Linked DNA regions of Tunturibacter psychrotolerans. The protein of the gene in region 1 interacts with the protein of each later gene in a pairwise test. Links are inferred from orthologs where the notes say so. Each region holds a gene or a part of one and is shown on either strand. Other genes may lie near its edges. The genes, in order: nth and aceE.

Region 1 (10,550 bases):
CCGAGCTTCGAGACTTCTTTGGTCTTGAAGGAGTCGGGATCGTCGAGGACTTCGCCATCGCGGTTGCCGAGGATGTTGGTGGAGTACCAGCCGCTGACGCCGAGATTGCGCACTTTGAAGGCAGGGGCGAGGACGGTCTTGATGAAGGTCTGGCCGGTCTTGAAGTCCTTGCCGCAGATGGGAGCGTTCATCTTTTTGGAAAGCTCTTGCAGTGCGGGGATGTCGACGGTGAGGTTTGGTGCGCCGTTGGCGAAGGGGATGCCTTCTTTGAGCGCGGCCCAGGCGTACAACATCGAGGGGGAGATGCCGGGGTCGTTGTCGACGAGGCCCTTCTCGAAGGCTTCGAGGGTCTGGTGGACGGCGGTCTGCTCGAGGTAGATCTCGGTGGAGCCGCACCAGATCATGACCTGGCGGTCGGTCTTGGTTTTGAACTCGGCGATGTCGTTGCGGATCTGGTTGGCGAGGTCGCACTTGTTTTTGCCGGTCTTGACCTTCTGGCCGGTGAGGCGCTTGACGTAGTGCTGGTCGAAGACGGCGGGCATGGGCTCGATGGACTCGAGGAAGGGACGCATCTGTTCGAGCTGATCGCGGTCGAGGACCTGTGCGGTCTTGGCTGCGTCGTAGAGGTTGCCGCCGAAGATGTCCCAGCCGGTGAAGACGATGTCGTTGAGGTCGGCGAGGGGAACGAATTCTTTGATGAGTGGGCTGCGGGCGTCAGTACGTTTGCCAAGGCGGATGGTAGCCATCTGCGTGGTGGACCCGATGGGTTTGGCGAAGCCGCGTCGAATGGCTTCTACGCCGGCGATGAGTGTGGTGGCGACAGCTCCCATGCCGGGAATCATGACGCCTAGTTTTCCAGTGGCAGGCTTGATGGTTGCCGCGGCTTGCGCAGCGGATGCTGGCTTAGCGGCTGGGGGTGTAGACATTCTTGGCGGTACCCTTCTATCGTGCGATATTCCGTGTAATGCGGACTCTTTAGTATCGCTTAGCGGGGAGGGTGGCGGCAAATGGGGTGGCGCGAGCGTGTGCACGCTCCGCAGTGCCGAGTGCGACCGTCGCCGATGTCTGCATTAGAATCGTTCGTATGACCGACATTGCTGTTGCCCTCGCTTCGCCCGATGTGCTGGCACGCGCCCGGAAGATTAAGCTTTTCCTGATGGACGTGGATGGCACCCTTACTGATGGTGGCGTCTGTCTGATTTCAGCGACTTCCCCTGATGGTGCGGCGACAGTGTCCGAGATGAAGGTATTCAACGCCCAGGATGGGCAGGGACTCTCGCTTGCCCACACGATGGGAATTCAAACAGGATTCATCACTGGTCGGTCCTCACCAGCTGTAGCCAGGCGCGCGGAGGAGCTGAAGGTCACTTTTGTCTATCTGGGACAGGCGAAAAAGACAGAGGCTTTCGAGGAGTGCATGCGAAAGGCTGGCGTGACGGAAGAAGAAGTTGCATATATGGGCGACGATTTGCCTGATATTCCTCTGGCACGGCGTGCGGGGCTGGCGGTATGCGTGGCCGATGGCGTGCCCGAGTTGCGGGCGGTCTGTCACTTCACGACTCGGCGACTTGCTGGGCGAGGCACCGCGCGCGAAGTAATAGAACTCATCCTGAAAGCACAGGGACGCTGGGAAGAGGCCGTGCCGCTGGCGCTTGCGTAATACATCGGGGCGTCCGTTTCGATTTTTGATTTGGCCCTATTTGTGGACGAATCGACAGCGACTGCTCCACGAGCTAGTTGCTGCCCGAATCTGCGCCCGGCGCTGAAGCCTTGTCCCGATAGTACGTAGGTTTCCATCGCAACAGGTTGGCGGCCGACTTGCATGGTGTCATCCAGAAGAGCGTCGTCAGGTAGAAGCGATTTTTAACATGTTCATGGATCTTCGGCATGATGTATCGGTCGATCGCATCCTCACCAACATTCCAGCCGAATCCGTACACTGGCGTGATCACGAAATCCTGAAATCCTGTTTCATTGGTCGTGCGGCCAAGATGGGCGACATAATAGGTATTTCGTCCGCTGTTGCCGATCGAAGCTTCGCTCACCGGCCCAACTTTCCATTGAGCGCTGTACACGGCAGAGTACGCCATCGCCTTCAGCCTGGACCGCCAGTAATTTCCGTTGTTCTCGAACACCAGCGCACGTGCCTTCGGGTCGTTCTGTTCAAAGATGCTGCTTACAATTGCGCCCATCATCGGATGCCCGACGTCGTGCACGATGAAGGTCGTATCATCCGACCATTGATACCAGCGGTAGTGCTCAACGCAAAATACATACGTGGACCAATAAGGATTTGTTGTAAGGTCGTGCCGGGTCTCGGAGTCCAACAGAATGTTCCCCGAGTGCTGGGCCGTAAGAAACTCGAACGACTGCCACAGTATCGGCAACCAGTGCACCTTGCAGGCCTTTCCGCGGATTCTACCGGTCTCGCATCCCTCGGTCAGCTGCTCTCGGGCAATCTCCTTCTCCGTCGCCGGTGCCGCTACGGTTGTCTCAATGCCTGAATTATCGCTGGCTTCCTCGTTCGATCGAGAGCTGATCGCCCCTGCAGTTGAAATCAGTGCGGGTAACGGAGCATCGGGCAGAGATTCGAGCGACGCTCTCCCTTCGGCCGAACCTGTCTTAGGCTCGGCGGCTTCACGAGCACCCGCAAAGGCAGTGGAAGTGCCCATCAGAAGAAAGATACCGAACGTTCCAGACAGTGAACTGAGAAGGCATCTGCGGTAGAGGGATCGGGTCAAGTTTAGCTCCGAAGATTGGGGAACACGAGCTGGGGAGTGCAATGTTCGAGCGCGAAGAGACGAGGTCCAAGAGGCGCAGCCGAGCGTACTCGACGAGACTCACCAAAAGCAACGCCAAATTTGTCGACAGTGAGTTTCGTGTTCGAAGAGTTAATAGCGCCGTTCGTTCTGGGCTTGCTCAGCCTCTCCGCGAACAGCTATAGTGATGCGCGATCCATAGTGAACTGCAAGGGGAGTAGCAGAATTCGCGCCTGCTTTTTACACTTCGTGATTTGCTTTAGCCTGCTCCCGACTGCTTCCGCAGCGGGGCAGGCGCAGTCGTCGACAGCAGGGTGGCAAGTCGTAGAGACTCTTAAATCGGGCACCTCGATCCGAATCACACTGACCAAAGAGAGGTTTTTTTGCGCCTTTGACTCAGCCGACGAGAATGGGTTGGTCTGCCACAAGCGACAAGCTGGCGTTGAGCACTCTATCTCGCTGCAGAGGGATGATATTCAGCTTATCCGAGCACGGAACGCGACCTGGTCGGTCATCGGCGGAACCCTTGTTGGAGCTGGGCTCGGCGCGGGGATCGGCGCCATCGTCGACGCTGGGATCAAGAACCCGGAGACCACGAATAATGCCAAGTTCACGGGCGGTTTGGCCCGCGCTGGCGGTCTCTTAGGAGCTTTGATGGGCCTTGCCACGGAGTTCGTGCCGGGCAAGTTGCTTTACAAAAGCGAGAGTCAACATCGTTGAAGCCAGCGTTACTGGTTCGGACGCAGGATTGAAATTTCTATTTACCAACGGTAGACCGTAATGCCTAAGCGGGTTCGGTGCGGATGCGGTTTTTCCAGTGGGATACGACGAACCAGATGAAGCCGATGATGATGACGGCTTCTACGCCGAGGTGGAAGCGGTGAAAGATCTCTTTGAAGCGGGGGTTGGTGTTCCATGTGGCGCCTAGCTTCATGCCGATATAGGCGAGGGCGTAGCACCAGGGCCAGGAACCGATGAAGGTGTAGATGTGGAAGCGGAGCTGGTTCATCTTCGCGACACCGGCGGGGAAGGCGATGAAGGTGCGCACGATGGGGAGCATGCGCCCAATGAGCACGGTGATGGAGCCGTATTTGGCGAAGAAGTGATCGACGAGGTCGAGGTCTCGGCGACTGAGGAGCATCATGCTGCCGTAGCGCTCGACCATGGGGCGTCCGCCCTTTGCGCCGACCCAGTAGGCGGGAATGGAGCCAAGGTTCGAGGCGAGGGAGGCCACAGTGGCGAGGATGATGAGCTGGAGTTGCGTATGCGCGAGGGCATAACCAGCGAGCGGCATGATGACTTCGGAGGGGATGGGGATACAGGCAGACTGGATGGCCATGAGGAGGACAACACTGGCGTATCCGCCGCTGGCGATGGCGCCGATGAGGAGGGCAATAATCTTCTCTGACATGTAACTCCAGTATACGAGGTGAGGGTTGGGTGAGGATGAGCTAGCATGGAAGAGTCAGGAGAAGTACCCATGTCGAATACTGCTACCGATGCCACTGCTACTACTGCTATCAATGACAACTCCGCTTCTGCAAGCTCCTCTTCTGCGGCTTCCATTGCAGCCCCTGGCCAAGTGGGAAGGCCCGCAAGCAGCTATGGCGCGGCCCCGCATGATCCGTCGAAGCCGGCGGTGAAGCGGCAGATTGTTTGCTTCAGCTTCTATAAGGTGATGCCTGAGTGGCGGAGACTGCCTGCGGACGAGAAGGCGAAGCATAAGGCGGCGTTTGCCGATGTGCTGACGAAGTGGAATAAGCCGGGGGAGTTTGTTTCGTTGACGTACTCGACGATTGGGACGCGGGGCGATGTGGATATGTGCGTCTGGTCGATTGGGTATGGCGTGGATGAGTTGAATGAGATGCGCAGTGAGTTGATGAGGACGCCGCTTGGTGGGTATCTGAATTCGCCGCATAACTTTCTCGCGATGACGAAGCGCTCGCAGTATCAGATTGATCGTCCGGATGAGAGCGAGGGCGAAGGGCGTGGCGCGATTCGTCCGGGGGGACAGAAGTACATCTTTATCTATCCGTTCTGGAAGACGCGGCCCTGGTATTTGCTGCCTGCTACAGAGCGGAAACGGCTGATGGATGAGCATATTCGGATTGGGCTGATGTATCCGCGGGTGAAGCTGAATACGACTTACTCGTTCGGGATCGACGACCAGGAATTTGTGGTGGCGTTTGAGACAAACTTTCCGGAGGACTTTCTGGATCTCGTGCAGCAGCTTCGGGAGACTGAGATCAGTATGTATACCCTGCAGGACACGCCGATCTTCAGCTGTGTAAGGGTTCCGGCGGCGGAGATGCTGGACCGGTTGGGTTAGAGCGCGCATGGCGAAGACTACCGTTGTTCGAACTGCTGCGAAGGCTAAGGCTGTGGTTGGGGCGAAGGCGCGGGCTATTGCGAAGTCTGAGCCTGTCGCAGCTAAGAAGAAAATCGGAAAGACAGTGAATCCGCTGGCGCCGGAGCGGATTGCGGCGATTCTGGATGCACTGCGGAAGACTTATCCAGGAGTGGTTTGCGCGCTGAATCACAAAGGCGCGTGGGAGCTGACGGTGGCTACGATTTTGTCGGCGCAATGTACCGATGTGCGGGTGAATCTGGTGACTCCGGCGCTGTTCAAGGCGTTTTCTACACCGAAGGCGATGGCTGCTGCTTCCCTCCCCGAGCTCGAAGATCTGATTCGGACGACTGGTTTTTTTCGCAATAAAGCGAAGTCGATTCAGGGTGCGGCTCGAGTGGTGACCGAGGAGTTTGGGGGGAAGGTGCCTCAGACGATGGAGGAGATACTCACGCTTCCGGGGGTGGCTCGGAAGACGGGCAACGTGGTGCTCGGGTCATGGTTCAACATTGCGGTGGGTGTTGTTGTCGATACGCATGTCATGCGGCTGTCGAAGCGGCTGGAACTGACCAAGGAGACTGCTCCTGAGAAGGTGGAGAAAGATCTGATGAAGATCATTCCGCAGGATCGGTGGATCGCGTTTTCGCATGAGCTGATTCATCATGGCCGGCAGATCTGTGTAGCGCGGAAACCGAAATGTGTGGACTGTACGCTGGAGAGGCTTTGCAACTCCGGGGATAAGACGTGGAGTTCCCATTGAGATATCCTCACTCCCCTACGACGTCGTCACCGGTTTAGAGAAATTCCAATCTAATATAGGGGAAGCGGTCACTCGCAAGTCCAATTCCTTCCGCGGTTGCGATCAAGCTCAGTCAACCTTTGGAATGCAGGTCCCGGGTAAATTACGCGTCGCTGTGGGAGAGAGAATGTCCGAAGTTGACTATTCTGTGGGACAGAAGTGCCCGTTGTGTTCAGGTGGGAACATAGAGATCTATATTGACGCGAAGGGTGGGACCCTTGCCGCAGACGCGCTGGGATCATCGCGGACGAACGTGACTCACGGAAAGATTCTTCGTTGCCAGTCGTGCCGATTTGTTTTCTCCGAGTTTCGGCCTGCGGATGAGGAGCTTCACACGCTTTATCGGCAGATGGACCCTACCGTGTACGAGAAGGAAGCGCCGGGGCGACTGAAGACTGCCGAGCGGCATTTGAAGATGGTGGGGCGACATATCTCGGGCGGGAAACTGGTGGACGTCGGATGCGCGTCGGGTTCATTTCTTGCTGTTGCCGCAGAGGCGGGATGGGCGGTAACCGGAGTGGAGCCTTCGGAGGTACTCGCAAAGCGCGCTAAAGAGGCGCTTCGCGGTCGCGGCGAAGTGTACTGCTCTACGCTTCAGGAGGCGAATCTTGCTCGCGCGTCTTTCGATGCGCTTACCCTGTGGGATGTGCTGGAGCATGTCACCGACCCGGTGTCCTTTTTAGGTGATTGCGCAGGCTTGCTGAAACCTGGGGGATATCTGTTTGCGAATCTGCCGGATATCAGCAGCATTCAGGCCAGAGTGCTTGGCGAGCGCTGGCCTTTGCTTCTTGCAGAACATCTGAATTATTTTGACCGGGATACTCTGAAGCTTTGCGGAGAGAAGAATGGCTTGAAGTGGGTGGCCTTCGATCGTCGCCCGGCTTCGTTTACGTTGGAATATATTCTCTACCGGCTGTCGCAGCATCGGATTCCTGCGAGCGAGTTCGGATATCGCATGGTGCAGAAAAACGCTTTGGGCAGTATGAGTATTCCGATCTACCTGGGAGAGACGTTCGCGGTGTGGACGCGGTCTTAGCGTTGCTGCGTGGGTTGGTTTTAGGTGAGTTTGGTTAGAAGGGATCGGACGAGGTCGGGGATGGTGGCTTCGGCGGCTTCGAGGGTGGGTTCATAGCCGAGGTCGCGAAGGGTTTGGCTGGTGACCGGGCCTATGGATGCGAGAATGATGTCTGGCGGGAGGGTGAGGCCGGCGGTCTCGAGCAGTGCGATGAGGTTGCGGGCTGTCGAGGCGCTGGTGAAGCTGATGGCGTCGGGATAGTTTGCGGGGGCGCTGAAGATGGCTTGAAGCGCGGGGATCGAGTCGACGGGAATCTGGTTGCGGTAGGCTTCGGCGATGGTGACGATGGCTCCGGCGGCGGTGAGGGCTTCGGGGATTGTGTCGCGAGCTTCGGCAGCGCGGACTAGGAGGAAGGATTTGCCGGAGGCCTCGGGGAGGAGCGCTTCGGCGAGAGATTCGGCGATGTATTGCGGGGGGACGAGATCGACGGTGAGGCCGATATTGTTGGCGGCGCGCAGGGTGGCGGGGCCGATGACAGCGATGTGTCTGGGGAGTTGGGTGAGGCGCTGGAACTGGGCACGACGATGGAAGGCTTCGACGGCGTTGGCACTGGTGAAGACGAGCCAGTCGTAGGTGCGGAGACAGGTGAGGGCGGCGTCGAGAGGTGCGTAGGTTTCGGGTGGGGCGATCTCGATGGTGGGGATGAGGATGGGGGTCGCGCCGAGAGCTTCCAGTTGCGTTGCCAGTTCGGAGGCCTGGTGGCGTGTGCGGGTGATGAGGATGCGTTTGTTGGTCAGGATTGGCATCCTCTGGATATTGTATGTCTCGCCGACGGTGCGGGCATTATGTGGAGTGAATTGGGCTCTTGTTGACTTGATTCTCATGCCCGGCCTAGGATGCCGCACCAAGGAGAGAAGCTCATGCCAACTTATATTTCGCTCGGCCGCTGGACCCCACAAGGGGCGCATACGATGAAGGAGAGTCCTGCGAGGCTGGAGGCCGCGAAGAAAGCGTTTGCGGCGGACGGCGTCAAGATGCTGCACTTTTTTCTGACGATGGGGACTCACGACATGGTCATCATTACCGAAGCACCAAACGATGAGGTGATGGCGAAGGCGATCCTATCGACGATTGCAAAGGGAGGCATTACAACACAGACCGTACGTGCTTTTACGGAAGACGAGTACAAGGGACTCATGAAAGGTCTCCAGCTCTGATTGGAAGCGCAGTGTCCGAAGATCGGCAGAGTGGAGCGATGTTACGTTCCCTGGAACGGCAGGGGTCTTGTTGATTTTGCGCGGCGCTGGAGATACAGCGCCGCTTCGAGGATGATCTTCAGACGGCTGGAGCAGCAAGGAGATCGAGGGCGCCTTTGGATTTGAGATCATCGGCGACGCAAAGGCCTAGATTGATGGGGTCGGAGTTGTTGGTGGCTTCGGTTTCGACCTGGACCATGGATTCGCCATCGGGTGAGACTACCTGAGCGACCATCTTCCACTTCCCTTCTTCGTGGAAGCAGTGAGCGCCGATGGGAAGAGAGCAGCCGCCGCCGAGCGCGTCGAGTGTGGTGCGTTCGGCTTCAATGGCGAAGCGCGTGTAGGGATGCTCGAGGAAGGCGATGGCGCTTCGGATGTAGGCGTCGCGGGCTTCGTCGATGACGTGCGATTCGCTGCGGGTTTCGAGGGCAAGCGCACCCTGGCCCGGGGCGGGACAGAGTTCACAGGGAGAGAAGCGCTGGTGGACGGATTCGGTGCGCTTGAGGCGGTCGAGGCCGGCGGCGGCGAGGACGAGGGCGTCGCATTGGCCCTGCTCGAGCTTGCGGAGTCTGGTGTCGATGTTGCCGCGGACTTCGACGAAGGTGACGTCGGGGCGGAGTGCGAGGATCTGTGCGCGACGACGCGGGCTGGTAGTGCCGATGCGGCCTCCGGTGGGGAGGGTATGGAGCGCCCAGTATGGCTCGCAGACCCAGACGTCGCGGGCGTCGGCGCGTTTTGGGATGGCGGCAAGGGTGAACTGAGAGGCGAGCTTGGTGGGGAGATCCTTGAGGCTGTGGACGGCGAGGTCGATGCGGCCCTCTTCGAGGGCTTCTTCGATTTCTTTGATGAAGATGCCTTTGCCGTCGAGGTTCGGCGGTGGAACGAAGCCGGGCTGCTGCATGCGGTCGCCGGTGGTGCGGATGATCTCGAGTTCGACGTGATAGCCGGCGTCGCGGAGAGCGTAGAGGATATGGTTGGCCTGCCAGAGGGCTAATTGGGAGCCTCTGCTGCCGATGCGGATGGGATTACGGGGATTATTGTGCTCGGAACTCATATTCCTAATTAGGATACGGGATGCGAAGTGCGATGGTTGAGATACTTCTCATCAATTTGGCTGGAATGGAGGCGGGTTCCTCCACTTTGGGCGGAGTGGCATGCTCGGACATTGGGGCGGGGTTTGGGTGGACCATGGCTGGTATCGAACGAGTGGCTTCGGTGGAACGAAGCGAATTGTCCGGAACTAACTGGACGATGGGAGCGTAAGTGCCTGACAGACACACGAGCGCTGGAGGGACTACATGCAGGATATTTGGGTGGCGTTGCGTCAGTTCTACAAGTCGCCGGGCTTTGCCATTACTGTTGTGCTGACGATTGCTTTGGGGATTGGGGCAAATACCGCGATCTTTACCCTGGTGCATGCGGTACTGATGAAGTCGCTGCCGGTGGCAGATCCGAAGACGCTGTTTCGTGTGGGCGATCTGGATGACTGCTGCGTCAACGGCGGGTACATCAATGACAATGGCGATTTCGATATGTACTCGTACGAGTTGTACAAGCATCTGCAGGAGACTACGCCGGAGTTTGAACGACTGGCGGCAATGCAGGCGGGGGGGGAACAGAAGACCACGCGGCGAGGCTCGGAGCCGGCGAAGTCTGAACGTGCGCAATATGTCTCGGGCAATTTTTTTACGACGTTTGGGATTGGACCATTTGTGGGGCGAATGCTGACGGATGCGGATGATATGCCGGGTGCGGCTCCGGCGGTGGTGATGAGTTATCAGGCCTGGCAGTCGGACTACGGTGGCGACCCAAAGGTGGTTGGGTCGACGTTTTATCTGCAAGGACAGCCGGCGACGGTGGTTGGGATTGCGCCGCCGGGATTCTTTGGCGATCGGATCAGGAGTAATCCGCCAGGGCTGTGGATTCCGTTGGCGATGGAGCCTGCGATCGAAGGCAAGAATTCGATTCTGCATGTGCCGGACAGCAACTGGCTCTATGCCGTGGGGAGGTTGAAGCCGGGAGTCAGCACGACTGCGCTGCAGGACAAGATGTCGGGTAGCTTGAGACAGTTTCTTGCGGCGCAGCCTAGCTACTCTCGAAACGGTGGATCGGCTAGTCTTCCGAAGCAGCATGTGGTGATCGTGCCGGGTGGCGCGGGAATACAGAATCTGCAGAAGGAGACGGGCAAGGGACTTTATCTGCTGATGACGATCTCGGGGCTGGTGCTGCTGGTGGCCTGCGCGAATGTGGCGAACCTTTTGCTGGCGCGAGGAACGACGCGGAGGGCTGATACCTCTGTGCGGATGGCGCTCGGCGCGGCGAGGAGCAGGTTAATTCGGCAGATGTTGACGGAGAGTTTGCTACTCGGATGTGC
Region 2 (10,880 bases), 130 kb from region 1 along the record:
AAAGAACTCGGGTTGAAGCAGCGGCGGGTCTTGGCTCCGTTTCACAATCGGCGCTGGGATGGCGATTTTCTGACCGTGGTGAAGATTTTGAAGGACGAATCGGTGGGGCGTCTGGTGACCTACGAGTCGCACTTCGACCGCTTTCGGCCGATGCCTCGCGAGAACACCTGGAAAGAAGGCGCTAACGGCTGCAACGGGCTTCTTTTCGATCTTGGCCCACACCTTGTGGACCAGGTGTTGACGCTGTTTGGTGCACCGCAGGGAATTACGGCCAGCGTCCGGATGGATCGCGACTCGACCGATATCGAGGATGCGTTCGATATCACGCTGGAGTACCCGAAGATGCGTGCGCATTGCCGTTCGAGCATGCTGGCTTGCGATGCAGCACCGCGCTTTCTGCTGCATGGGACTCGGGGCAGCTTCAAGAAGTTTGGCCTCGACCCGCAGGAACCGGCGTTGCTTGGCGGAGCAAAGCTGCCTCACATTGGGCAGGGCGAGTGGCTGGCCGATGCCGAGGAGCACTGGGGCACTTTGACCGTTGCCCCTAACCCGAACGACCCCGGCACGCTGACCCGGACGAAGGTGAGGACAGAACTGGGTGACTATCGCAACTACTATGCCAATGTTCGCGATGCGATCAACGGCACGGCCGAGTTGGCGGTTAGGCCCGAGGACGGGTATTGGACCATAAAACTGCTTGAGCTAGCTCGACAGAGTTCGCTCGAGGGCCGCACCTTGCAGATCGCCTTTTGAGGTTGAGGGCACCTCCCTCGGGGCATCCCCTATAACACCTTTTGTTTGTGCAGTTTGCAAGAACGTCTCGCTGCAAAATCGTCATACAAAAGGGGTTACAGGCAAATTCGCCCAAATAAATGGGTTACGGGTTTTTATCTCTTTCTAAAGAAAAGCCCCGGTGGGTGCCGGGGCTTCTCTTTGCTATCTATTGTAGCGAACCGGGCATAACTCATACGCCACGCGAATGTGCTGGATTGGCGCGGGTTTTCGTGACTTGGGGGCTTGACAGGTTTTTGGAGGCGGATTTGTACGGGGATGACGCGGAATGGATGTTTCAACAGCTCGCCGTTGGCGGTGGATGCCTCTTTCCGTTGAAGGGATTATTTGCTCAGAGCGAGAGGGATGACAGCAGATCCCCTTCGAGGATGACAACTAGAAATGCAAAGGCAAAGCAACCGCAAGGCGAGGTCAAGGCAACGGCGCACACGGCGGCAACCTGCGGCGACCAAATGCGGCGGCGAATTTCCACTTTGCTGCGGAATTGTAGAGTAGAGGTATGGAGAATGAGCAGATTTTGAAGACGCAGGGGCTGCCACAGGGATTTGTGTGGGGTGCGGTAAAGGCGGGAATCAAGGTTAGCGGCAACGCGGATGTCGCCGTCGCGGTTGCGGCCAAGGGTGCAAATGGCGCAGCGATGTTTACGAAGAACCAAGTCGTGGCGGCCCCGGTAACCGTTGGGCGGCGGCATATGGCTTCGACCGGTGGTCGCGTGAGCGTGGTGCTGGTGAATGCGGGAAATGCAAACTGCGCGACCGGACAGCCGGGAGTAGACGCGTGCGTCCAGACGTGCGTAGCGGCAGCGGAGAGATTTCACTGCATCTTCGACGAAGTGTTCCCTTCCTCGACAGGAATCATCGGAGTTCCCTTTCCGGCGGAGAAGGTCCTCGCTGTGCTGCCTGAGTTGGAGCAGGTGATGGGCGCGACGCCGGAGCACGCGGATTCATTTGCGCAGGCCATTATGACCACTGATACGAAGATGAAGGTGGCGAGAGCTTCTGTCGACGTCGATGGAGTTGAGGTGCGGATCTTCGGCGTGGCGAAGGGCGCGGGAATGATCCATCCTCAGCTTGGAGGGCCAGTGGGACCGGCGCATGCAACGATGCTGGTTTATCTGTTCAGCGACATCGCGGCGGAGAGCGAGCAGCTACGCGGGTTGCTGGAGCCTGCGGTGGAGCGCAGCTTCAATTCGATCTCGATTGATGGGGATACTTCGACCAACGATACAGTGCTGTTGCTGGCCAGTGGAGCGAGTGGGGTGAAGCTGGATGCGCGCACGCAGGAGCCATTTGCGAACGCTTTGAAGTTGGTATGCGGATCGCTTGCGTATCAGATAGTGGACGACGGCGAAGGCGTGGGGCATGTGGTGACACTGCATATCACCGGCGCGCGGACAGAGGCGGAGGCAAAGCAGATTGCGAAGGCGATTGCTCACTCGCCGCTGTGCAAGACGGCCTGGTCGAGTGCGGACCCGAACTGGGGGCGGCTGCTGGCGGCGGCGGGATACAGTGGGGTGGCGTTCGACCCGGCGCTGGTGAATATCACGATTGGGGCGCAGCCGGTGTTTGAGCTGGGGGTGCGGTCGGCTGCCTTTCAGAAGGAGGCGGCGCATGCGGAGATGCAGGCGAGGGATTACACGATCACGATTGACCTTGGGCTGGGTGAGGCGGAGTGCCGGTTTCTGACGTGTGATCTGACGGAAGAGTATGTGCGGATTAATGCGGATTATTCGTCTTAAAGGCGATGTCCTGCCGGACGGGCCTCCTGCGCGGAGGGCGGTCACTTCGTGACTTGTGTACCGGTTTGGGTGGGGCAAGCTGTACGGGGCCTCGCGTTGCTCGGCTCTTGATTCCGACCAACGGGAGGACTGGCGAGGTTGGGGTTGTCAAGAAAAGGTAAACACGTCACGAAGTGACCGCCCTCCGCGCAGGAGGTCCGTCCGGCGGGTAGATGACGTTTTCGAGCAAGCCTTATATCGTTATAAGCGTGGGAGTGCGAGAAGACTTATGACAACGAAACTGGAAGAAGCCGCCAAACAGGACTTTACCGCCGAGGTCTCGGAGTGGATTGAGGCGTTTGACGACGTCGTTGCCGCTGACTGGGAGCAGGGCTCCGAGCTACTGGAGGCTCTGCGCAAGCGCGCACACGAAGCAGGAGTGCCGACGCCGAGCGAACTGACGACACCGTATCGCAACACTATTCCGAAACACGATGAAGTTCCGTATCCAGGCGACAGAGCGCTGGAGCGCAGGGTCGAGAGCCTGATTCGCTGGAATGCGATGGCGATGGTTCATGGTCAGAATAAAAAGGACGCCGGGATTGGCGGCCACATCTCGACGTACTCCTCGCTGGCTACTTTGTTGGAGGTTGGGTTTAATCACTTTTTCCACGCCAAGTACACGGCAGGCGGGTACGAACAGCCGGGAGACTTCATTTACTTTCAGGGTCACGCTTCGCCGGGAGTGTATGCGCGAGCCTATCTGGAAGGGCGATTCGATGACGACCGTCTGAAGAACTTTCGCCACGAACTGCGGGAAACGCCGGGGCTAAGCTCGTATCCGCATCCCTGGCTGATGCCGAACTTCTGGAACTTCCCTACAGTGTCGATGGGAATTGGGCCGTTGAATGCCATCTATCAGGCGCGGTTCATGCGGTATCTGGAGAACCGGAAACTGATTGAGCCGACCGAACGCAAGGTGTGGGCGTTCGTGGGCGATGGCGAGACGGACGAGGTCGATAGCCTTGGGGCGATCTCCGTCGCGGCGCGCGAGAAGCTGGATAACCTGATCTTCGTGGTGAACTGCAACCTGCAGCGGCTGGACGGACCGGTGCGCGGCAACAAGCGGATCATCGATGAGCTGGAAGGCGTGTTCCGCGGCGCTGGATGGAATGTAATCAAGGTGGTGTGGGGCTCGGATTGGGATGCGCTGTTTGAGCGCGACCATACGGGGCTGCTGCTGCGACGCATGGAAGAGTGCGTCGATGGCGAGTACCAGACCTTCAAAGCCAAGGGTGGGGCTTACCTGCGAGAAAACTTCTTTGGGAAGTATCCGGAGCTGTTGGAGCTGGTAAAGGATATGAGCGATGACGAGCTTGGGTTGCTGCATCGCGGTGGGCACGACCACACGAAGATCTACAACGCATACAAGCGAGCGGCCGAGCATAAGGGCGGACCGACGGTCATTCTGGCCAAGACGGTGAAGGGCCATGGGCTGGGTTCGGCGCAGAGCAGGAATGCGACGCACTCGGAGAAGAAGCTGGCGGATGATGGGCTGGCGGCGTTTGTGAAGCGATTTGAGATTCCGATCCCGGAGGAGGCGGCGAAGTCAGGTACGCCTTATCGTCCGGCGCAGAGTTCTCCTGAGATTGTTTATATGCAGGAGCGGCGAAAGGAACTTGGAGGATATCTGCCGACGCGCGAGGTGCCGAAGATCGACTTCAAAGCACCGGGGATCGAGTACTTTGGCGAGTGGACGGCGGGTTCGAATAAACGTGCGGTGTCGACGACGATGGGATTCGTGAGCATCCTGCGGCACTTGATGAAGGACCCGGCGATTGGAAAGCTGATTGTGCCGATCGTGCCGGACGAAGGCAGGACGTTTGGGCTGGAGTCGGCGATTCGGCAGGTGGGTATCTACGCGCCCGAGGGTCAAAAGTACGAGCCGCATGATGCGGATATGCTGCTCTACTACCGCGAGGACAAGGATGGTCAGATTCTCGAGGAAGGGATTACGGAGGCGGGGGCGATGGCCTCGTTTACCGCGGCGGGCACGGCGTATGTGAACTACAAAGTGCCGACGATTCCCTTCTACATGTACTACTCGATGTTCGGATTTCAGCGCATCGGAGATATGGTATGGGCGTTTGCCGACTCGCGTGGCAAGGGTTTTTTGATGGGCGGAACAGCTGGGCGTACGACAATGCTTGGTGAGGGACTGCAGCATCAGGATGGGCACAGCATCGTGCTCGCCAGCACGGTGCCGACTTGCGTGACCTACGATCCCGCGTACGTGTATGAGCTAGCGGTGGTCATTCAGGATGGGATTCGTCGGATGTATGAGAAGGGCGAAGACTGCTTCTACTACATCACGATGTACAACGAAGACTATACGATGCCAGCGATGCCGGAGGGCTCCACTGAGGGAATCCTGCGCGGAATGTACAAGCTGAAGCCTGCGAGTGGTGAGGCGACGGGGCAGCTGTTTGGCAGCGGGCCGATCCTGAACGAGGTGCTAAGGGCGCAGGAGATTCTGGCTTCGAAGTACAACGTGCACGCCGATGTGTGGAGTGTGACCAGCTATACCGAGTTGCGGCGGGATGCGCTGGCGGTGGAGCGATGGAATCGGCTGCATCCTGCCGAGAAGGAGAAGGTGCCGTATGTGCTGCAGGCGCTTGGAACTTCGGCCGGACCGATTATTGCTACGAGCGACTACATGAAGTCGGTGCCGGATCTGCTATCGCCGTGGTTGCCTTCGCGGCTTGTTACGCTCGGGACGGATGGCTTCGGTCGCAGCGATAACCGCGAGCATCTGCGCAGACACTTTGAAGTAAGTGCTGAGGCGATTGTCGGAGCGACGCTGTCGAAGCTGGCGCGTGACGGCAAGTTCAAAGCGAAAGCAGCGCAGAAGGCGATGGGCGAGCTTGGTCTGGATGTCGATGCGGCTGATCCGGCGCGTGCCTAGGGTCTTTTCAACGGCTTGATGGCGAAGAGGGTTCCTTCGGGGGACCCTCTCGTTTTGTAATTGGAGATTTGCCTGGAGGGTTGGTTGAGCAAAGCAGGGTCGTACGAGAATCCCTTGGTGCCGAATAAGAAGCTGCTGCAGATGTATGGAGTGATGGCAGATGCCCGAGCTTTGGATGAACACATTCGGGGATTGCAGAAGGGCGTGAAGGGGCGACAAAAGCTGCGGTCGACCCGAGGGCAGGAGGCCTGCCGGGTGAGCACGGCTCTTGAACTGCTGCCGGGGGATCTGGTGAGCGACTCGCAGGCTGGAGTGGTAATGGATCTGATCTCGGGTGCGCCGTCGAAGGCGCAGCTCGATTCCCTGCTGAGGCGTGTCGCGGAGTTTCATGAAGGGAAGATCGACGGGGCGAAGCTGGCGAGGGAGGGTGCGCTGGCGCGCGTTCTGCCTTGGGTTGACGATGTGGGCAACCGGCTGACGATGGCGATGGGGGCCGCTCTCTCGTTCAAGACGCTGAAGCGCGGAAGCTTGGTCGTCGCTTATGTTGGCCACGACCAGCCGGGTAAAAAGGAGTGGCGACAGGTCCTCCAGACTGCTTCGAAGCTGGAGCTGCCGATGATCTTTGTTGTCTTGCCGAGTGACGAAAAAGATGAGGGCGGAGTGCGCCAACTAAGCGCGAAGGCACGCGGCTGGGGTATGCCGGGATTTCCTGTGGATGCGAACGATGCGGTGGCTCTGTACCGGGTGACTCAGGAGTCGTTAGGACGAATCCGAGGTGGCGGCGGTCCGGTCCTGATTGAATGCAAAGGATATCGGGCGGAAGGAGTGCGGAAAGACTCCACCGACGATCCGCTGGCGCAGATGAAGAGCTTTCTGCTTGGCCGCAAGGTCTGTACGGAGGCTTGGCTGGAAAAAGCTGGAGAGCGGCTTCGCACGCGCATTTCATCGTCTAAATGAGCTGCAGGGTCATTAGTTGGTAACTGCGAGCCGGAAGTTGCGGGCGGTTACACTGGTGTCGGCGTTCAGGCCCCGGGATTGAGGTGTAAGTGCGGACCAAAGCTTCTCTTTGTTTTGCGGTGCTGAGTGTATGGGCCGCATCGACAGCGATCGCGCAGACGCCAACGCCCCCTCCCGCGTCCCCTCCCACCTCCAATCCTGCCCCGACACCTGCTCCCGCCGGATCCCTACCGAGCGAACCGCCGTACGCGGTACAGCCGCCGCCATCGCAGGCCCCGATGCCCAGTTTACCGGTTCCCGCGCCGACACCTCCGCCGGTCGTAGTGCCGGCGCAAACGACTCCAGAAAAACCTTACGTCGCTTATCCCGGCTACGCTCCTCAGGAACCGAAGGAGCCGACGGATTGGCTGGGGTCGACTTATATTCCCGTCGACAGCTGGGTGTATCCGGAGTTGTCGAGGCTCTACTCGATGGGCTTCTGCAACACGATGTTCCTCAGCATGCGGCCCTATACGCGACGAAGCGTTCTGCACATGCTCCAAAAATCGCAGAGCGACATCGTCAACAGCGACAATGAGCAGGCTCAGTCGATTCTGACGAAGCTGTTGTACTACCTGAGCGCAGAGGATCCTGACGGCGGCCTGATCTCGCGCAACATCGTCTACGGACTGGATTCGTCGTACACGCGGGTGGTGGGGATCGACGGACCGATTCTGAATGACAGCTATCATCTTGGCCAGACGATCAGCAATGACTACGGGAGACCGTACCAGACCGGCTTTAACGCGATTGCAGGAGCATCCACGGTTGAGGAGTGGGGGCCGGTTTCGCTCTATGTGCGCGGCGAGTATCAACACGCGCCGTCGGCGACGGGATACTCTAACGACCTGGCGATGCTTCTGTCGATCAACGACTTCATCGATCCCTATCCTCCTGAACGTCAGCCCACGATTCCGCTGGGTCCGATTGTGGAGGAGAATCCGTTTCGCCTGGTAGAGGCGTATGCGTCGGTGCATGTGCTTGGGCATGAGGTCTCCGGGGGCAAGAGCGACGCATGGTTGGGGCCGGCGGCAGGCAGCTCGATGGCGTGGTCGAACAATGCAGAGAACATCTACTCGTTTCGCATCAACCGGGTGGAACCGCTTTATATTCCTTTTGTCTCAAAGATCATGGGCCCCCTCCGCTATGACTTTTTCTACGGCAGCCTGAAGGGGCATACGGTTCCACGCGCTCCCTGGGTGCACTCGGAGATGTTCTCGTTCCGTCCGACGGACAACTTCGAGTTCGCTTTTTCGCGGACCATCATCTTCGGTGGTGCGGGACACGCGCCAGTGAACCTGCACCTCTTTCTCAAGGGCTTCTTTGATCCGAACGATACGGTTGGGGATGAGAAGCAAGGTCGAGATGACCCAGGTGCACGTTTCAGCGACTTCAATGCTTCGTACCGGCTTCCCTTCCTGCGTAAATACGTGACGTTCGTGGTGGACTCGATCTCGCATGACGATGTGACGCCGATCAGTGCTCCGCGCCGGGCGTCTTACAGAACTGGTCTCTATCTTTCGCAGATTCCCGGGCTCAGGGCGTTGGATTTCAGGGTGGAAGCTGTCTCGACTGACCCGGGCGTTTCGTCGGCCCATCTCGGCCAATTTGCCTATTGGGAGACCATTCAAAAGCAGGGCTATACGAATAAGGGATTCATCATGGGGGACTGGATTGGACGTGAGGCCAAGGGTGGCCAGGCGTGGCTGACCTATCATCTATCGGGCAACGAGTGGGTTCAACTGGAATATTTGAATAAGAAGACGCCTGCGAACTTTATTCCCGGCGGAACGACGCAGAACCAGTACAAGGCAAGCGTGGTGAAACGACTGGGAAAAGACGTCGAGCTAAACGCATGGTTTCAGTACGAGCAATGGAAGGCGCCGGTCTACATGCCAGGGCTTCAGAAGAATACTTCGACCGCAGTGCAGCTTACGTGGTATCCCCAGTTACGTTCCTATCCTTCGCTTCACTAGCGCCCCGGGCTGAGCGTGTTACGAATCAGGTAACACTTTTGGACCATATAGAGTCCATAGCTCATCTAATCCTCCTTCCCAAAGGCCCCCTCGGGTAGACTAGAGCGAATGGGTTCTAAAAATACGCAGCCGCCGCTTGTGGGTGTTCCGGAAACGAACCAGGCAGGGTTCAGTACTACGGTTACAGATACTACGCTGTCTGAAGCACTGATTGTGCTGCGGAAACGCAAGCTGGTCCTGATAATTGCGGCATTACTTGCACTTGCGTACGGCATCTTCAAAGCAGAATCCCAACCAAAGCTCTATGAGTCCTATGGGCGCATTCAAGTTCGGTCCGGCTCGTCGAATGAATACCGGGTCAGCACGGTGCAGGAGTATGGCGGCGATTCCAACGCGAAACTATTGAGCGAGATCGAGATCCTGAAGAGCGATTCGCTGATGCTGACTGTGTGCCGTCAGATGGATCTTGCCAACAACGCAGACTTTCTCGAGCAGAAGGGCCCTCTGGAGCATGCGAGCCTGGATGACGCCGATACCAGGCAGGATACGGTCCATCGAATCCAGAGCAACCTGCACATCACCATCGTTCCGAAGACTGACATTATCCGCATCAGCTATAGCAGCCTGAATCCGAAGCTTTCGGCGGATATCGTCAACAAGGTGATCGCGGACTATATGCAACACACCTATCAGACGCGATTTGAGTCTTCGCAGCGCGCCTCTGTGTGGCTTTCGGGCACGCTTGATGGCTTGAAGCAGGAGGTCGAGGCATCGCAGGAACAGATGATGGACATGCAGCGTCGGCTCGGCATCCTGGGATTCGATCCGACCCACAATCAGATCACCGCGTCTCTTGACGACCTTGCCCGGGCGGCAGGTGCGGCAAAGCTGCAGCGCATCATCGCCGAAGCCCGCTACCGGGTGGTAAGCGGAATGGATCCCAACACGCTCGAAGGTACGATTGAGTTGACTCCAGGAACGGCGCCAGGAGAGCTCAACATGCTGCGTGGACAGCTCGCGGGAGCAAGAGCGAGCTATGCGACGCTGGAGTCTTCGCTGGGACCGAATCACCCGCAAGCCAAAGCCATCAGGGCGCAGATCGATGAGTACGTCAAAGAGATCGACGACGAGCAAAACCGCCTGATCACGCAGGCGAAGCAGAACTACGTCATCGCGAAGGCGAATGAAGACCAGACGACTGCCGCGCTTGAGACCCAGAAGACCGAGGCCTATAAGCTGCGCGATCAGTTGGTAGAGTACACGCTGCGACAGCGGGAGTATGAGGCCAACCGAACGCTGTATGATGGCCTGCAACAGCGCTTGCGAACGGCCAGTGTGCAGTCAGGACTTGAGTCGCTGGAGGTCGATGTTGTCGATCAGGCGCTGCCACCGGCCCAGCCTCTGCTGCGGCCGCAGTCGACGGTGATCCTGACAGCTCTCGTCTTCGGCCTCTTGGCAGGCGTAGTGGTAGCCTTCCTGATGGAGAGCCTGGACACGGGACTGCGGAGCATCGCGGAGATCGAAAGCATTACGGAGCTGCCATCACTCGCAATCATTCCGCGAGCTCGCAAATCGTCAGTGGATCAGGCCGCGACACTCACAACGGCACAACGAAATGTCGGTATTCTGACACAGCCAAAGTCGCAGTTTGCAGAAGCGTTCCGTTCCCTGCGAACGTCGCTGCTACTCTCCAATACCGGACATCCGCCGAAGTACATCGTTCTGACCAGCGCTACGCCCTCTGAAGGAAAGACGACGGCTGCGAGCAACCTTGCTGCGATCCTGGCGCAACGGGACACTCGCGTTCTGCTGATCGATGGAGACCTTCGCCGGCCCAATATCCATCATCGGTTCGGGTTGAACGGCAAGATCGGGTTGACGACCGTATTGACCGGCGCAACCAAACTGGAGGATACGGTCCAGAGAGTGCCTGAGATTCCCAACCTCGATATTCTGCCGAGTGGACCTGTTCCGCCATTCCCTACGGAGATGCTAAGTTCGGATGCGATGGAGACCATTCTTAAGCGCTGTGGAGATCTGTATGACTACATCGTGATCGACTCTCCGCCAATCCTCTCCGTGACCGATGGCGTGATTCTGGCGCGCCAGGCGGACGCCGTTGTGCTGGTGGTGCGTCATGGCAAATCGAGCAAACATGTGGTGCGAAGAGCAAGAGATCTGCTGCTACGCTCTGGGGCAGCGATTACTGGAATTGTGCTGAATGCAGTTGATCTGAATTCGCCCGAGTACTACGGCTATTACGGCTATTCGGGTTACTCCTACTCAAGTGTGGATTCGGACAGCTGGGAGTCGCAGACTGTCGCCCACGGAGACCACACCAAGGGCGGGGAGACCAAGCGATGAGACAGAAACAGGAAGGCCGAACTGGCGCAAGCAAGCTTGTGAATCAGGTCGTCTGGCGCAGGGTATGGTT

The links.
Region 2: the proteins of nth (region 1) and aceE interact in binary tests that used the Escherichia coli proteins (3 or more experiments, as listed by UniProt). The link is inferred for Tunturibacter psychrotolerans from one-to-one orthologs.

The regions. Positions count from the first base shown.
Region 1 is NZ_CP132942.1:2,894,164-2,904,713, reverse strand. Bases 4,132-6,980 are described here. They hold nth (endonuclease III), read left to right. Parts: upstream 4,132-5,095; coding sequence 5,096-5,866; downstream 5,867-6,980. Other genes in these bases: RBB77_RS11965 (uroporphyrinogen-III synthase), read right to left, coding at 6,962-6,980; RBB77_RS11970 (class I SAM-dependent methyltransferase), read left to right, coding at 6,033-6,941; RBB77_RS11980 (chlorite dismutase family protein), read left to right, coding at 4,240-5,088; RBB77_RS11985 (DedA family protein), read right to left, coding at 4,132-4,170. Outside these bases: RBB77_RS12005 (inositol-3-phosphate synthase), read right to left, coding at 1-926; RBB77_RS12000 (KdsC family phosphatase), read left to right, coding at 1,085-1,660; RBB77_RS11995 (hypothetical protein), read right to left, coding at 1,734-2,672; RBB77_RS11990 (hypothetical protein), read left to right, coding at 3,174-3,479; more of RBB77_RS11985, read right to left, coding at 3,544-4,131; more of RBB77_RS11965, read right to left, coding at 6,981-7,726; RBB77_RS11960 (GYD domain-containing protein), read left to right, coding at 7,841-8,137; hemC (hydroxymethylbilane synthase), read right to left, coding at 8,256-9,230; RBB77_RS11950 (hypothetical protein), read left to right, coding at 9,251-9,439; RBB77_RS11945 (ABC transporter permease), read left to right, coding at 9,475-10,550. UniProt on the Escherichia coli protein: DNA repair enzyme that has both DNA N-glycosylase activity and AP-lyase activity. The DNA N-glycosylase activity releases various damaged pyrimidines from DNA by cleaving the N-glycosidic bond, leaving an AP (apurinic/apyrimidinic) site.
Region 2 is NZ_CP132942.1:2,761,522-2,772,401, reverse strand. Bases 2,496-5,674 are described here. They hold aceE (pyruvate dehydrogenase (acetyl-transferring), homodimeric type), read left to right. Parts: upstream 2,496-2,798; coding sequence 2,799-5,474; downstream 5,475-5,674. Other genes in these bases: RBB77_RS11470 (thiamine pyrophosphate-dependent enzyme), read left to right, coding at 5,592-5,674; argJ (bifunctional glutamate N-acetyltransferase/amino-acid acetyltransferase ArgJ), read left to right, coding at 2,496-2,530. Also shown: RBB77_RS11485 (Gfo/Idh/MocA family oxidoreductase), read left to right, coding at 1-753; more of argJ, read left to right, coding at 1,292-2,495; more of RBB77_RS11470, read left to right, coding at 5,675-6,431; RBB77_RS11465 (capsule assembly Wzi family protein), read left to right, coding at 6,710-8,446; RBB77_RS11460 (GumC family protein), read left to right, coding at 8,555-10,810; RBB77_RS11455 (polysaccharide biosynthesis/export family protein), read left to right, coding at 10,807-10,880. UniProt on the Escherichia coli protein: Component of the pyruvate dehydrogenase (PDH) complex, that catalyzes the overall conversion of pyruvate to acetyl-CoA and CO(2).